One region of the Pseudomonas sp. 1928-m genome, then DNA from elsewhere that is predicted to be linked to it. Evidence: predicted binding sites of a transcription regulator. Region 1 holds the regulator's gene; each other region holds the start of a gene.
The links. Region 1 encodes FliA, which starts transcription of late flagellar genes. Its sites were predicted from a motif close to CTAAAGTTTNNNNNNNNNNNGCCGNTAA; they were not measured.
Positions count from the first base shown of each region.

Region 1 (4,078 bases):
GCGGCAAGCAGCTCAGGGGTAGCGGGAGTCAGATCAGTACGCTCACGTACTTCGGTAAACATGCTGTTGACGGCATCCAGTGCTTCCAGCACCACATCCATCAACGCGGAGTCGACGCGCCGCTCACCCTTACGCAGGATGTCGAAGACGTTTTCTGCGATATGGCAGCATTCCACCAGCTCGTTGAGCTGGAGAAAACCGGCACCACCTTTGACGGTATGAAACCCGCGAAAAATAGCGTTGAGCAGATTCATGTCGTCCGGGCGACTTTCCAGCTCAACGAGCTGTTCGGACAGTAGTTCAAGAATCTCGCCGGCCTCTACCAGGAAGTCCTGGAGGATTTCTTCATCGGCGCCGAAGCTCATAAGACGTGCTCCTAAAATCCCAGGCTGGAAAGCAGGTCGTCGACATCATCCTGATTGGATGCGACGTCTTCACGCTTATCGGCATGAATCTGCGGACCTTCACCATGCGAAGGCTCTTTTTGTTTTTCTTGTTCGGCGCGGAGCAACTCATGGTTGTGCTCAATGCCAGCAAATTGATCCACCTGACTGGCCATCAGCACCAGTTTCAGCAGATTACTTTCAACCTCGGTCACCAACTGGGTTACACGCTTGATCACCTGCCCGGTCAGATCCTGGTAGTCCTGAGCCAAGAGAATATCGTTGAGGTGACCAGATATCTTGGCGCCGTCACGCTCGCTGCGCGCCAAAAACAGCTCAACGCGCTTGGCCAGTTCACGGAAACCATCGGCGCTCATCTCGCGGCGCATAAAGCGCCCCCAGTCAGCGCTCAGGCTTTGCGCCTCATCACTGAGGTCATTAACCAGTGGTGCGCTCTGCTCAACCAGATCCATGGTGCGGTTGGCCGCTTTCTCGGTCATCGTCACCACGTAATTCAGCCGCTCGGTGGCATCGGTGATTTGCGAGACCTCAGTGGCATGCGGCACGCGAGGGTCGAGCTGGAAATTGACAATGGCGTTATGCAGCTCACGGGTCAGCTTGCCGACCTCGTGATACAGGCCGCGATCACGCGCCTTGTTGAGCTCATGTATCAGCTGTACCGCTTCACCAAAGTTGCCTTGTTCCAGGCTGTCTACCAGTTGGCGAGCGTTGTGTTTCAGGGACGACTCAAGGTCACCCTGAACGGAATCTTTATGTTCCATAGCACCCTCATGGCAAACATCAGCCGTTGACCCGCTCGAAGATCTTTTCAATCTTCTCTTTCAGTACCTGGGCAGTGAACGGTTTGACTACGTAACCGTTAACCCCAGCCTGGGCTGCTTCGATGATCTGATCGCGCTTGGCTTCTGCGGTAACCATCAACACCGGCAGGGTTTTCAGGCGCTCATCGGCACGCACCGCGCGTAGCAGGTCGATACCCGTCATGCCGGGCATGTTCCAGTCAGTCACCAGAAAATCGAAACTGCCGCTCTGCAGCATGGGCAGCGCGGTGACGCCATCATCGGCTTCCGCTGTGTTGGTGAACCCCAAGTCACGCAGGAGGTTCTTGATGATCCGTCGCATCGTTGAAAAGTCATCAACGATGAGGATTTTCATGTTCTTGTCCAAGTCGACCTCCGTACAGTCCCAAACGCACCCAGCAACCTGTATGCGCTTTTAATCGTGAAACCGGCCCAGCGTTAGCGAATGCAACTCAATGTGCGCGCCACTCGCCCAGACGAGCGCGTAAACGAGCGGCACACTGACTGTGTAGTTGGCTTACACGTGATTCGCTAACCCCCAACACCTCGCCGATCTCTTTAAGATTCAATTCTTCATCGTAATATAGCGCTAACACCAGGCGCTCGCGCTCCGGCAGGTTGGCAATGGCATCTGCCAGGGCCGCCTGAAAGCGTTCATCTTCCAGATCACGAGAAGGTTCGAGGTGGTTGCTGCCAGCGTCTTCACCCAACCCACCGTGTTCACCGTCCTGCAACAGGTCGTCGAAACTGAACAGGCGGCTGCCTAAAGTGTCGCCAAGAATGCCGTAGTAATCCTCGAGACTCAATTGGAGTTCGGCCGCAACCTCTTGATCTTTAGCGTCTCTGCCGGTTCTGGCCTCAATTTTTCGAATTGCGTCGCTGACCATGCGGCTATTGCGATGCACTGAGCGGGGTGCCCAGTCACCTTTGCGCACCTCATCAAGCATCGAACCGCGAATGCGAATGCCGGCGAATGTCTCGAAACTGGCGCCTTTACTGGAGTCGTATTTTTTTGACGCTTCGAGCAGGCCGATCATCCCGGCCTGAATCAGATCGTCTACCTGCACATTGGCCGGTAGACGGGCCAGCAGGTGATAGGCAATGCGTTTGACCAGGGGCGCGTAGCGCTCGATCAACTGGTGCTGGGAATCCTGCGCCTGCGCCTTGCTATACATACGAAGTCCAGAGGCTGCTGTCATATGGCCGTGTCCGCGATCGGTTGCTGCACCAGACGCTCAACGAAAAACTCCAAATGACCGCGCGGGTTGGCCGGTAACGGCCAGGCGTCGACTTTCTGGGCTATCGCCTTGAACGCCAGCGCGCACTTCGAGCGCGGGAAGGCTTCGTAGACCGCGCGCTGCTTCTGCACGGCCTTGCGCACTGACTCGTCATACGGCACGGCGCCTACGTACTGCAGGGCAACGTCGAGAAAACGGTCGGTGACTTTAGTCAGCTTAGCAAAGAGGTTGCGACCTTCCTGCGGGCTGTGGGCCATATTGGCCAATACACGGAAACGATTCATGCCGTGGTCGCGGTTGAGCAATTTGATCAGCGCGTAGGCGTCGGTAATCGAAGTCGGTTCATCACACACCACCACCAGCACTTCCTGGGCGGCGCGCACGAAGCTGACCACGCCATCACCGATACCGGCAGCGGTGTCGATGATCAGCACATCGAGGTTGTCACTGATATCGCTGAATGCCTGAATCAGCCCGGCATGCTGCATGGGTGACAGCTGCACCATGCTCTGAATGCCAGACGCCGCCGGCACGATACGAATGCCCCCCGGCCCCTGCAGCAGTACATCGCGCAGCTCACATTCGCCGCTGATAACGTCTTCCAGGGTGCGTTTGGCGCTCAGGCCAAGCAGCACATCGACGTTGGCCAAGCCCAGGTCGGCGTCCATCAACATCACCCGACGGCCGAGATCAGCCAGGGCCAACGCCAGGTTCACCGAGACGTTGGTCTTACCGACGCCACCTTTGCCGCCGGTCACCGCAATCACCTGTACGGGATGCATACCCATATTTCTACACACCTTGTCTAACTTCGACTGGAGCCACTTGGCCGGCTAAGCGCGGTTCAATTCCAACAGCCTGACGCTTAACTGACGCGTCGTGCGGGTTGCTGGTAAAGGCCGGCAAACATCTCCGCCATCGTATCCTCGCTTGGATCCTGGGTCGCCTGCAGCCCTACGGCCCGGCTAACCAGTTGATGACTGCGGGGAATCTGCAAGTCATCGGGAATGCGTGGCCCATCAGTGAGATAGGCTACCGGTAGACGCTGGCTAATAGCCAGTCCTAAAACCTCACCCAGGCTGGTGGCTTCATCCGCCTTGGTCAGGATGCAGCCAGACAAGCCGCAGCGCTTATAACTATGGTAGGCGGCTTTCAGCACTTGGCCCTGGCTGGTAGCGGCCATTACCAGATAATTTTTTGCATTGACGCCACGGCTGGCCAGGGTTTCCAGCTGCATACGCAGGGCTGGGTCGTTGGCTGGCAGGCCGGCAGTGTCGATCAGCACCACACGCTTGCGCGCCAGCGGAGCCAGGGCCTGGGTCAGCGACTGACCCGGATCAACCAGAGTTACCGGGACATTGAGAATGCGCCCCAGAGTCTTGAGTTGTTCTTGAGCACCAATGCGGTAGCTGTCCAGACTGACCAAGGCAATATGCTGCGCGCCGTACTTGAGCACGTAACGCGCCGCCAGCTTGGCCAGGGTGGTGGTCTTGCCCATGCCCGCCGGGCCCACCAGGGCGATTACACCGCCCTCTTCCATCGGTTCCTGCTTCGGCGTTTTGATTGCGTGAGCCAGATGCGCCAGCAGCATGCGCCAGGCCTGACGCGGTTCGGTCACGGTGCTGACACGCTCCAG
Region 1 covers NZ_JARIXO010000006.1:74,292-78,369, reverse strand. Annotated here, with positions in the region: gene P3C18_RS17240 (chemotaxis protein CheA) at 1-365, opposite strand, end outside; gene P3C18_RS17235 (protein phosphatase CheZ) at 377-1,165, opposite strand; gene P3C18_RS17230 (chemotaxis response regulator CheY) at 1,185-1,559, opposite strand; gene fliA (RNA polymerase sigma factor FliA) at 1,657-2,403, opposite strand; gene fleN (flagellar synthesis regulator FleN) at 2,400-3,230, opposite strand; gene flhF (flagellar biosynthesis protein FlhF) at 3,308-4,078, opposite strand, start outside.

Region 2 (4,078 bases), on a different contig from region 1:
CCGCATTGCTCTGCTCGGCAATCTGGCCCAGTGCAGCAGCAACCTTAGCGTTACGCTGCAGCCCATCCTGCATCAGCAGCTTGCCCTGCTCCATGGTGCTGATCGCACTGTTGGTCTCGCCCTGAATACTGCCGATCATTGCGGATATTTCGTTGGTCGCCTCGCGGGTGCGCGAAGCCAGGCTGCGTACCTCATCGGCGACTACGGCAAAACCACGGCCCTGCTCGCCAGCGCGGGCGGCCTCGATGGCCGCGTTGAGCGCAAGCAGGTTAGTCTGATCAGCAATCGAGGTGATCACGCTGACAATTCCACCGATCTCCTGCGAGCGCTGGCCCAGGGTATTGACCACTACGGACGTGTCATTCAGTGAGCTGGCAATCTGCTCCAGAGCGCTCGAAGCCTCGGTCATCGAACTGCGGCCAATGCGCGTCTGCTGAGCATTGTCGCTGGCCAGGCGTTCGGTATTGCGCATGTTGTCGGCAATGTTCAGCGACGTGGCGCTGAACTCCTCCACAGCACCTGCCATGCTGCTGATCTCACCGGACTGCTGCTCGATACCCTCATAAGCACCGCTGGCCAAGCCGGACAAGGCCTGAGCACGGCTACTGACGTTGTGTGCGGCGCCGCGAATGCGCGCCACCATGGTCGACAACGCTTCACCCATCTGGTTGAAGTTGCGCGCCAGCTCACCAATCTCATCCTGACTGGTGACGTTAAGACGCGCGCTCAGATCGCCTGCGCCCAATGCCTGCGCCTGTTGCACCAGATCACCCAGCGGGCGCAGTTTGCGCCGCAACAACCAGATCACTGCCGCGACCGCCAGCAGCAATGTCACCAGGCTGCCGATTGCCAACTGGCTACCCACGCGCCAGGTCACCGCCTGGATTTCTTCACGCGGCATACTCGCCAGCACCTGCCAGGGCCCGCCGGAAAACGGCATGGCTACGCTGAAGAACTCCTCGACACCGTCACTCCAGAACGCTCCATGGCCTGGCTCAGCCAGTACATCAGCGAGCTTGCCGGCGATTTGTTCAGGCTCCCGTGCACCGGCCGGGGCGACCAGCCACTTGCCCTGATCGTCGAGTAACGCCAGCGATCCCGTGGCGCCGATGCGGAAGCGCTTGAGATTCTCAAACTGCGCGTTCTGCCCATCGGTGTAGTCGAAGCCGACAAACAGCACCGCGATTACCCGACCGCTGGCGTCACGCACCGGGGTGTACTGAGTCATGTAGAAGCGCTCAAACAGCAACGCCCGCCCCACATAGCCATCACCAGCAAGCAGACGTTTATATGCGGGATGCAGATGGTCGAGCACCGTGCCGATGGCGCGGGTGCCATCAGGCTTGGTCAGCGAGGTGCTGATGCGCACAAACTCATCACCATCGCGTACGAACACCGTGGCCACGCCTGCAGTCAGCTGATGAAACTCATCGACTTCAGTGAAATCGTTGTTCAACAGGCTGGAGCCCAGGTACAGCGCCGGGGTTTGCATGCCGGCCACAGCTACTCGCTCAGCCCCCTGCACACTCAAGCCGCCACTGAAACGCCGCTCAAACAGACCGGCAAGACGCTGAGTGCTCTCACGCAGGCTGTCATGAAAAGTGCTCAGCTGATCGGCCAGCAGACGCGCCTCGCTGCCCAGATGCTCCTGCCGCGTAACCAGGTTGGCCTGGTTCAACGAGCGCAGGGCGAATACGGTGCTGGCACTAATCAGTAGAACCAGCACCAAGGCCAATGCAGTGGCCAACTGCCAAGCAATCCGAGAACGTGGGGAGGTCATGCATGCCTCCAAAGGCATAAAGCGGCAGTTATAGGGTAATAAAAGGCGTAATCGCCTTTATTTACTCGGCGACCGCACAGAATACTTGAGCGGAGTACTAAGAATATAGCCAAGCAAAATTGATCGGCTTTCGCTTGCCGATAGAGGGCTGCACCAGGCAAACATGCCTATTTCGCCACTAAGGATTAGCGGCGGTCTGAAATTGCCGGAGTGAGGGTCTACAGGCGCTTCAGGCTACCCCGCAGGCCTGACCCAGGCGATGCCTAGTTGCTCAGCCCGAGCAACGGCTGACGCATACCAAACACCAGAAAGCGCGCCAGCTCGGGGAGCGGCAAGGCCTTGCTGATCAGGTAGCCCTGCACCTGATCGCAGCCGTACTGGCGCAGCAGCGCCAGTTGTTCGGCGTTTTCCACGCCCTCGCCCACCACCTGCAGGTTGAGGTTGTGCGCCAGGTTGATCATCGCCCGCACCAGCTGGCGGTTTTCCGCGCGCTCGCTCATGCCGCCGACAAAGCTCTTGTCGATTTTCAGCAGGGTGATCGGCAGGTTGTTCAGGTGCACGAAGGAGGAGAAGCCGGTGCCGAAGTCGTCCAGCGAGAAGCGCACGCCGAGGCGACCGAGGGCCAGCATGGTCTGCTGCACCTGATCACTGCGGCGCATCACTGCGGTTTCGGTCAGCTCGAACTCCAGCCACTGCGCATCCACCCCGCGCTCTTCGATCAGACGGCTGAGGGTTGGCAGCAGCTGGCTGTCCTGAAACTGGCGGAACGACAGATTGACCGCCATATGCAGCGCAGGCAGGCCCCGCCCGCGTAGCCACTGCATATCGCGTAGCGCGCGGCTGATCACCCAGTAACCGAGCGGCACGATCAGCCCGCTTTCCTCGGCCAGCGGTACAAATTCATTCGGCGCCAGCAGGCCATGTACACTGTGGCGCCAGCGCACCAGTGCTTCCAGGCCGACTATGCGTCCGGTCTGCAGGCACAGGCGCGGCTGGTAATGCAGTTCCAGCTCGTCGCGACGCAGGGCGCGGCGCAGCTCGCTTTCCAGGTCGGCCTGGTTGCGTGCGCTGCGGTTGATCCGCTCGTCATAGATATGAAAGGTGCAGCCCTGCTGGCTCTTGGCCTGTTGCATGGCGATATGCGCGTGCCACATCAGCGGGTCGGCGCTGCCCTCGGCGCGGGAATGGGCCAGGCCCAGGCTGCAGCCGATCAGCAGGCTTTCGCCGTCGATCCAGTAGGGCTCACCTAGAGCTTCGGTAATCTGTGCAGCCAGGCGCTCGGCGCGCTGTGGGTCACGGCGGCTGTCGAGCAGCAAGGCAAATTCATCGCTACCCAGGCGCGCCACCTGGTCGCCGGCCTGCAGCTGCGCCTTGATCCGCGCCACCACCTGCAGAATCAGGCTGTCGCCGCCCTGGTAGCCGAGGGCATCGTTGGCGTGGCGGAAGTTGTCCAGGTCGAGATGACCGAGGGTCAGGCCGCGGCCTTCGTACTCGGCCAGACGCGCGGCCAGCAGGGTCTGGAAGCCCTGGCGATTGGCAATCCCGGTCAGCGCGTCCTGTTCGGCCAGGCGGTGCAAGGTGTCGTTGAGGTTGCCGCGCTCACGCGCATAGCGCAGGCAACGGCGCAGCACCTCGGCGCTGAGCTGGTCGCGCACCAGCCAGTCGCACACGCCCTCAGGCTCGGCTTCGGGCTCGGCATCCAACAGCAGGACAATCGGCAGGGAGCAGCGCCCGGAGGCAGGCAGGTATTTGGCGGTGGTCAGGAGCAGGGCGTTGCTGGGTTTATCGAACAGCGCGCTGGCCGCCTCCCAGGACGGTGCGGTGATCAGCGCATAACCACTGCCAAGCGCACTCAGACGCTCGCGCAGCAATTGCGCCCAGCCCGGCGTTTCCGCCAGCAAAAGCAACCGTAATGGTTCGACGAACGCGGACAAACAACTTCCCCCACTGCACAAATAAAGAGCATTGAACCCGCTCGGATGCGTCGTAATCGACGTCTAATCACGCACATCCTTGTGTCAGTGGCGCGCGCCCTGCGGCATGGCAAGGACCCGAAAGTGGCACCAGAGTACTGGATTAGGAAAATTAACCAAGCCTGGCGGTTTGCCATTATGTGCGCTGCGACACACTTCCAGATGGTCACGGCAGAAAGCGCCAGGCCTGTTAAAATGCGCGCCCATTCCGCCTGACGATTGACTCCATGTCCCGACTGAACCCCCGGCAGCAGGAAGCCGTGAACTATGTCGGCGGCCCACTTTTGGTGCTCGCCGGCGCAGGCTCCGGCAAAACCAGCGTGAT
Region 2 covers NZ_JARIXO010000001.1:486,843-490,920, reverse strand. Annotated here, with positions in the region: gene P3C18_RS02215 (methyl-accepting chemotaxis protein) at 1-1,780, opposite strand, end outside; gene P3C18_RS02210 (bifunctional diguanylate cyclase/phosphodiesterase) at 2,044-3,714, opposite strand; gene rep (DNA helicase Rep) at 3,981-4,078, shown strand, end outside.
Region 2: a site for FliA is predicted at 1,843-1,870, ahead of P3C18_RS02215 (methyl-accepting chemotaxis protein). Genes of this name have one in related genera too.

Region 3 (4,078 bases), on a different contig from region 1:
CAGTGCCTTGCACGCGCCGAGCGCAGCATCGAACAGGTCATGGGGTTCAGGCGCTGAACCTGCACCGCCCAGCTCCACTGACACGTCGCTGTGCAGGGTGTGCGGGCCAATGCTGATGCGCTGCAGCAGGCCTTTGTCGTTGCTGATGCTGATCATTTGAGCTCCTTGGGCTGAAACCATAATTCCTTGCGGGAAAATGGCGTTGCAGGGGGTAAGTCGGGGTTGTGCAATTCGATGATGCGCCGCTTATGCAAATTGGCCTGACGCAACGTGTCGCCATGGTACTGCTCGAACAGGCGCTGAAAACTGCCATCGGCAATCATCGCCTCCAGGCCGCGCTCAATGTCGGCAGCCAGGTCCGGGCGGTTGCGTGAGGTGAAGAAATAGAACGCTGTTGGGTAATGCAGCAGCAGGTGGTTGTCGATGCTCAGCGCCAGCCCGCTTTCCGCCGCGCGCGCCTGCTCCTGCCAGGCCACCACGACTTCACGGGGAAACAGATCGAAACGCCCGGCGGCGAGCATCTGGAACAAACCGCGATAGTGCTGGCTGGTCACCACCTTCAGGCCATTGGCCCGCAGGATCGCCGTGTCCGGCCAGTCGTGGCGTTGGCCGAAGCTGAAGCGTTTAAGTTCATCGAGGTTCTCCACCGTAGCCAGTTGCTCGGCATCCGCGCTGCGCTGCAGCAACACACGCCAGCCGATCAGGCCTCGGTAGATCGGGATGCGGATCGGTAGCAAGCGTGCTTCACGCTCACGGGTGGTCATGGTCCACATCACCTGCACGCTTTTGCTGTCGTGCTCGATGGCCAGCAAGGCGCGGCTTTGCGCCATGGGCACGGGTGTGGCTTGTAGCTGGTAGCGTCCGGGTGTGCGCTCCAGCGCCGCGGTTAGCAGTGCCAGGGCATAGGCTTCGGGATCAATGCCGTCCGAGTGCAGCGGGTAGTTCAAGCGCTCTGCGGCATGGGCTGTTGCCAGGTTGCACAGCGCAACAATCAGCAGTGCCTGCAGGTAGTTGGGCCAGGTGCGTTGCCGGTGGGTCGAGGCTGAAGCCATTGCAGCAATCCTGGTTTCTGAACTAGACCTCAGTGTAGTGAGTCAATTGTGCTCACGTCTTCAAGGAGGATTGAGGTTTGAGGCGACTTGCATTGAGTCTTGCGGCTTTAGTCACTGTTTGCAGCCCGTTGGCGCTGGCCCGTGATTACCGTTTTAGTGATGCCCATCTGCATTACGTGGATTTCTTTCAGGAAAGCGCGGGCATGACCGAGCTGTTCGAGCAGATGGCTGCCGGCAATATCGAGCATGTGATGCTCTCGGGCATTCCGGTGGCGAAGAAGTGGGATGAAGACGAACCCAAGCGCCCGCGTTACTACGCCGGCGACGATGCCAATGCCTATTGGTACAGCGCCACCGATGTGCTGGTGGCACATGCCTACAAACAGGTGCCCGCCGAGCAGCGCAAGCGCCTGCATCCGTTTCTCTCCGGCTTCAACCCGAATGACAAGAATGCCGATGCGCATATCCGCCGTATGCTCGAACTCGACCCAGGGTTGTGGCAAGGCATCGGCGAGATTTTTACCCGGCATGACGACCTCACTGCGCTGATTCATGGTGATGCGCCACGGGCTAACAACGAAGCTCTGGCGCGAGTCTTCCATCTGGCTGCCGAGTACGACTTGCCGGTGATGCTGCATTCCAATATCACCTCCAAGCGTGAGCGCAATCCGCTCTACCTGCAGGAAATCGAGGACCCACTGCGCAATCATCCGCATGTGCGATTTATCTGGGCGCATGCTGGCACCAGCATGGAAATTCATCGGCATCAGGAAAAGCTGGATTTCCTCCTGCCCACCCTTGCGCGGATGCTCAAGCAGTACCCCAATCTGTATATCGATCTGTCCTGGACCATGCTCCAGCCGTATTTACTGGATGCCAACGGCCAGCCTGATGCGGCCTGGATAAAGCTGGTCAGCAGCTACCCGGCGCGCTTTATGCTCGGCTCCGATGTGGTTGGCCGTTTTAATGGATTGGCGGGTTATATGAACGGCTTTAAGCCGTTTCTCGATGCCTTGCCGGAGAAGGTTGCCCATCAGGTGGCGCGCGATAACTTCCTCGCGGTGCTGCCGCGCCAAGTGCAGGCTGAGCTGCTGGAGTAGAGCTGTCATAGCCTTGTCACACGGGTGTCATAGGCTCGCGCCATCTAAAAAAGGAGCGCGACATGCAATACACCCGTTTTAGTGCCCTGGCCGCACTTGTATTGAGCAGCAGCCTGGCGCAGGCCGAAGTCCGGGTAGAAGGCCCGGTCGAGTACGGCGTTTTCGCCAGCAACTATCAGGACTTCCAGGAAGGCGAGCGGGTGTTAACCCGTAGCAACCAGCAAATTGAGCAGGGCGAGGTGATTCCCGCCAAGCTCGGCACCAAATTCGGCCTGCGCTACAGCCTGGCCGGCAAGGTGGCCGATGATTCGCCGCTGACGTTGCTCTATCTCACCCCCGGCGTGGTCACTCCGCAAGGCACGCGCCACGACAAGTTCGTGGTGACGCAAAAGCTGGTCCCCGGCGCACCGCAGGATGTCATGGCCTTTGAATTCACTGAAAAACATGAAGTGGTGCCAGGTGAGTGGCACTTTATGGTGTTTCAGGATGACCGCAAATTGCTGGAGCAGCGGTTTACCGTGCGCTGAAATTACCTGAAGTCGTAACCCTAAACCCGAGCCCAGGCTCGGGTTTTTTTATGTGCAAGCGGTCAAGAATCTAGTGCTAGAGTCGATACGGAGTCTGTAGATATTGGCTGAAGGTCTTAAGGCATTCATAAGGATAGTGGCCATATGCTATCGAACAAGCTGCTTCAGAACCCTAAAGGACGGCCGTGATGACCCTAAGAAATCTCAATATTGCGCCCAGAGCATCGCTGGGCTTTGGCCTGGTGGCGCTATTGGTGCTGATACTCGGCGGCTTTTCGCTGCTGCAGATGGCAGAAATGAACAAGCAGTCGGAGCAGGTAAACCAAAACTGGTTGCCCAGCATTCTGAGTCTGGGTGAGATGAACCAGGATGTTCTGCGACTGCGTGCGCTGACCCTGCGCTTGATGCTCAATACCGATGAGACCATGACTCGACAGAATCTGGCCCGTGTCGAAGAGCTCAAAGGCATGTTGGGCAAGGCGCAAGGCACTTATGAAAAGCTGATTTCCAGTGCAGAAGAAAAGAGCGCTTATGGGCGTTTCAAGCAGGCTGAAGGCAACTATCTGCAAGAGCAGAGCAAGATCGTCGATGCAATACGGCAAGGTGATCGGGATGCGGCCCTGGCGGTCGCCAACGGTCCGCTTAACGGTCACGCCGACAGTATGGCCAAGGCGCTGGTCGAGCTTTCTGAACTGAACCGGGTTGGCGCCAATGCCGCCGCTGACGCGGCTGATGCGGTATTCGCCAGCGCACGGTTGTGGTTCATGGTGATGATCGCCCTGGCGCTGGGCCTGACGGTGATTCTGGCACTGCTGCTGACCCGCAGCATCGTCGCGCCGCTGACCGAAGCGGTGCGGGTGGCTGAAGTGGTGGCGAGCGGCAACTTGACCCAGTCAATCGAGGTGCAGGGCAGTGATGAACCGGCGCGTTTGCTGAGCGCCTTGAAAAGCATGCAGCAGAGCTTGCGCAGCACCATCCAGAATATTTCCGACTCCTCCACGCAGCTGGCCTCGGCCTCAGAAGAACTCAGCGCGGTGACCGAAGATTCGACCCGCGGCTTGCATCAGCAGAACAATGAAATCGAGCAGGCGGCTACAGCGGTTAATGAAATGACCAGCGCGGTGGAAGAGGTGGCACGCAACGCCGTCAGCACCTCTGAAGCCTCCAGCGAGTCCAATCGCACAGCGCAGCATGGCCGCGAGCAGGTGCGCCAGACTGTCGAGTCGATCAGTCACCTGGCGGATGACGTGACCCATACCGCTTCCGAAGTTGAGCAACTGGCCGGTCAGGTGCGCGACATCAGCAAGGTGCTGGATGTGATCCGCTCGATTGCTGAGCAGACCAACCTGCTGGCGCTGAACGCAGCGATTGAAGCGGCGCGAGCCGGTGAAGCCGGGCG
Region 3 covers NZ_JARIXO010000005.1:97,030-101,107, forward strand. Annotated here, with positions in the region: gene P3C18_RS15845 (OsmC family protein) at 1-156, opposite strand, end outside; gene P3C18_RS15850 (ABC transporter substrate-binding protein) at 153-1,052, opposite strand; gene P3C18_RS15855 (amidohydrolase family protein) at 1,130-2,152, shown strand; gene P3C18_RS15860 (DUF3859 domain-containing protein) at 2,215-2,679, shown strand; gene P3C18_RS15865 (methyl-accepting chemotaxis protein) at 2,868-4,078, shown strand, end outside.
Region 3: a site for FliA is predicted at 2,741-2,768, ahead of P3C18_RS15865 (methyl-accepting chemotaxis protein). Genes of this name have one in related genera too.

Region 4 (4,078 bases), on a different contig from region 1:
CTGGCGCACCAGTGAGCCCAGCCGCTCACCCAGCCCGGCCAGGTTGCGCGCGGTCTGTGCGCCCTGCTGGGTTTCGTCGGCCACGCTGTCCACCGCCACGGCAATCTTGTGCACGCTGCGGTTGATCTCTTCGGCCACGGCGGTTTGTTCCTCGGCGGCGCTGGCGATCTGCGCGTTCATCGCGTTGATGGTGCCGATCAGTTGTGCGATGGCATCCAGTGACGTGCCGGCGCGGTTGGCCTGCTCGCTGGTGACATCACCGGCATCACTGGAGCGGCGCATCGCGGTCACCGCATCCTGGGTGCCCTTCTGTAGGCGGTCGATCATGCCCTGAATTTCCTGGGTGCTTTGCTGCGTACGGCTCGCTAGCGCCCGCACCTCATCGGCGACCACGGCAAAGCCACGCCCTGCTTCACCGGCCCGCGCTGCCTCGATGGCGGCGTTGAGCGCGAGCAGGTTGGTCTGTTCGGCGATGGAGCGAATCACATCGAGCACGCTGACAATCGACGACACGTCTTTCTGCAGGGTGTCGAGGGACACGCCGCTGTCGCGGATATCCTGCACCAGGGTGTGAATGCGCTCGATGCTGCCATCGACCACCTTTTTCGCGGCCTGGCCTTCGGTGTCAGTCTTCTGCGCTGCCTCGGCTGCGCCCTGGGCGCTTTGCGCGACTTCATGGGCGGCGGCGGACATTTCATTGATGGCAGTCGCCACCTGATCGGTCTCATGGCGCTGACGCTCCATGGCCTCCTCCGAACGCTGCGCCTGGGCCGATACCTGGCCGACCAGTTCGGTCAGCTGGCCGGTCATGTCGACGATCTGCCGCACCAGGCCGTGGATCTTCTCAACAAAGCGGTTGAACGAACCCGCCAGCTGGCCAAGCTCATCATCACCATTGATCGGCAGGCGGCGCGTCAGGTCGCCTTCACCGGCGGCGATATCATCGAGGTTGTCTTTGATCTGCTGCAGCGGGCGCAGGAAGGTATTGCTCAGCACCACACCGACAATGCCGAAGACCACCAGCAGCACGGCGGCAATCACCATAATGCTGGTAATGATGGTGCTGATGCGCTCGTCGATTTCAACTTGCACCTGGGCGATCTGCGCTTCGACGCCATCAAGGTTGATTGCCGTGCCGAGGGCCATGTCCCATTTCGGCAGGTAGTAGCTGTAAGCCATTTTCGGCACCAGCACCGAATCATCAGTCGGCAGTGGCGAGCTGTAATTGACGTAATAGCTGTTGTTCTTGGCGACATTCACCAGTTCACGGTTGATGTACACGCCATTCGGGTCGCGACGATCCGCCAGGCTCTTGCCGACATCCACCGAGCTGTCGCCACGGAACAGGCGCACCACATTGGAGTCATGGCCGAAGAAGTAACCGTCCTTGCCGAACTTGATTTTCGACAGGATCGCCACGGCCTGCTCACGGCTGGCCATATCACCTTGCGCGGCGCCGTCATACAGGGTTTGTACCGAACCCAGAGCGATCTGCACGTAGTGCTGCAGTTCGCTGCGGCTTTCCTGCAGCAGGCGCTCGCGGGTTTCTTCAACCTCTTGGGCCGCCAGGTTTTGTAACACCTTGGCGGCGGCACCACTGAGTACCAGGGCAAACAGCACCACCGGTATCAGTGCCAACAGCACTACTTTTGATTTCAAGGTAAGGCGCATCGGGCAGATCCTTGCTTGGCAGTAGAGCGAAATAAAAACGGGGCTACCGCTTTATCGGTAGCCCCGCTGAAAGGTTGAGTCGTCTGGCGCTATCGCGCGGCAAACGAGCAATGCCCCGGTCAGATCACCATAGCTGCTGCCCAACCGAATACCAGCAACGGCAGGTTGTAGTGCAGGAAGGTTGGCACCACGCTGTCCCAGATATGGTTGTGCTGGCCATCGACGTTCAACCCGGCGGTTGGCCCGAGGGTCGAATCTGAGGCTGGCGAGCCGGCATCACCCAGCGCACCGGCAGTGCCGACGATGCACAGAATGGCCAGCGGGCTGAAGCCCAGTTGCAGGCCCAACGGCACGAAGATCGCCGCAATGATTGGCACGGTGGAGAACGACGAGCCGATCCCCATGGTCACCAGCAGGCCGACCAGCAGCATCAGCAGCGCGCCCAGCGCCTTGTCGTGGCCGATCAATGTGGCGGAGCTGTCGACCAGGCTTTTCACTTCGCCGGTGGCTTTCATGACTTCGGCAAAACCGGCGGCGGCGATCATGATAAAGCCGATCATCGCCATCATCTTCATGCCTTCAGTGAACAGGCCATCGGCCTCTTTCCAGCGCACCACGCCAGACACCGAGAAAATGATAAAGCCGACCAGGGCGCCGATAATCATCGAGTCCAGCCACAGCTGCACAACAAATGCCGCGACAATCGCCACGCCCGCCACCAGCAGGCTCAGTGGGTTGTAGGCAACATCCACGCGCTCGGCCTGCTCGATCTTGCTCAGGTCGTACACACGCTTTTTGCGGTAGCTGAACAGCACCGCCACCAGCAAGCCGAACAGCATGCCCAGCGCTGGAATCGCCATGGCCTTGGTTACGTCCAGGTTACTGGTATCAACGCCGCCGCTGGCAACATTGGCCAGCAGAATGTCATTGAGGAAGATCCCGCCAAAGCCCACCGGCAGAAACATGTAGGGGGTAATCAGGCCGAAGGTCAGCACACAGGCAATCAAACGGCGGTCGAGCTGCAGCTTGCTCAATACATACAGCAGCGGCGGCACCAGCAGCGGGATAAAGGCGATATGAATCGGCAGGATGTTCTGCGAGGAAATCGCCACAGCCAACAGCAGCGCAATCAGCAGCCACTTGAGCAGGCCGGCACCTTTGGCGTCCTGCTTGCCGACCATGGCCAGGGCTTTGTCCGCCAAGGCGTGGGCCAGGCCGGATTTGGCAATCGCCACGGCAAAGGCCCCCAGCAAGGCATAGGACAACGCCACTGTCGCCCCACCGCCCAGGCCTTTGTTGAAGGCTGCCAGCGAGCCTTCAATACCCAGGCCACCGAGCAGACCACCGGCCAAAGCACCGACAATCAGGGCTACCACCACGTGCACACGGCACAAGCTGAGAATCAGCATGATCCCCACTGCCGCAACGACTGCGTTCATCGATTTACTCCCGCAATTTAAGTAGGTCCGCGAAGGTTTCGACCTTCTCTGGATGCTGCGCCGGCTCGGCGAAGGGCGCGTACTCTGCACAATGCTGACTGACCTGTCAAAACACCCGTAAATTATTCTGTACAAGGCGTTGCTAATTTCGATTACCCTGCCATTTCCATGCTGCCGCTGGCCTGCAATTTGCTCTGCTTTACTTAACCTGAAACTTAAAGAAAAGCCCCTAAGCGCCGATAGGCGCTCTAAGCCTCTGCCATCAAAAGGTCCTGAAAATGCTGTTCAGCCGACTTTCCATCCAGTTGAAGATCACCCTGCTGGCCGGCCTGTGCTTGCTGGCCATTGTTGCCGTACTGGTCTCCGCGTCGGTCATCCAGGCCTCACGCAGCGCCAGCCTGGTCAAGCAGGCCAGCTCGGCCATGCTGCAGGAATCTGCACAGCTGCGGATGTCGGCGCGCGGTGAGTCCCAGGCCCTGCAGATGCAGCGCTACTTTATGGACGCCTACCAATATGGACGTGGTGCCGCCACCCAGGTGCTGTTTATCCGTGAGCAGGCGGAAAAGCGCTTTCTTGATGCCTTTGACCTGCGCGAAGACCTGACCCGCCAGGTACGCAGCGCACTGGAAGCCAACCGCAGCCTGCTGGGCATCTATGTGGCATTCGAGCCCAACGCCCTGGATGGCAAGGACGAGTTGTTTGCCGATCAGGCCAACCTTGGCAGCAACGACAAGGGCCGCTACTCGATCTACTGGGCGCAGGGCGCCGACGGCGAGCTCAGCTCCGAATCCATGACTGAAGAGACTCTCAACGACACCACGCCAGGTCTCAGCGGTGCGCCTTATAACGCCTGGTACAGCTGCCCACTGCAGCAGAAAAAGGTCTGCCTGCTCGACCCTTATATTGACGAGGCTGACGGGGTGAAAATCCTGATGACCAGCATCGCCTTCCCATTGGAACAAGACGGC
Region 4 covers NZ_JARIXO010000005.1:263,318-267,395, reverse strand. Annotated here, with positions in the region: gene P3C18_RS16610 (methyl-accepting chemotaxis protein) at 1-1,671, opposite strand, end outside; gene P3C18_RS16605 (Na+/H+ antiporter NhaC family protein) at 1,791-3,110, opposite strand; gene P3C18_RS16600 (methyl-accepting chemotaxis protein) at 3,389-4,078, shown strand, end outside.
Region 4: a site for FliA is predicted at 1,723-1,750, ahead of P3C18_RS16610 (methyl-accepting chemotaxis protein). Genes of this name have one in related genera too.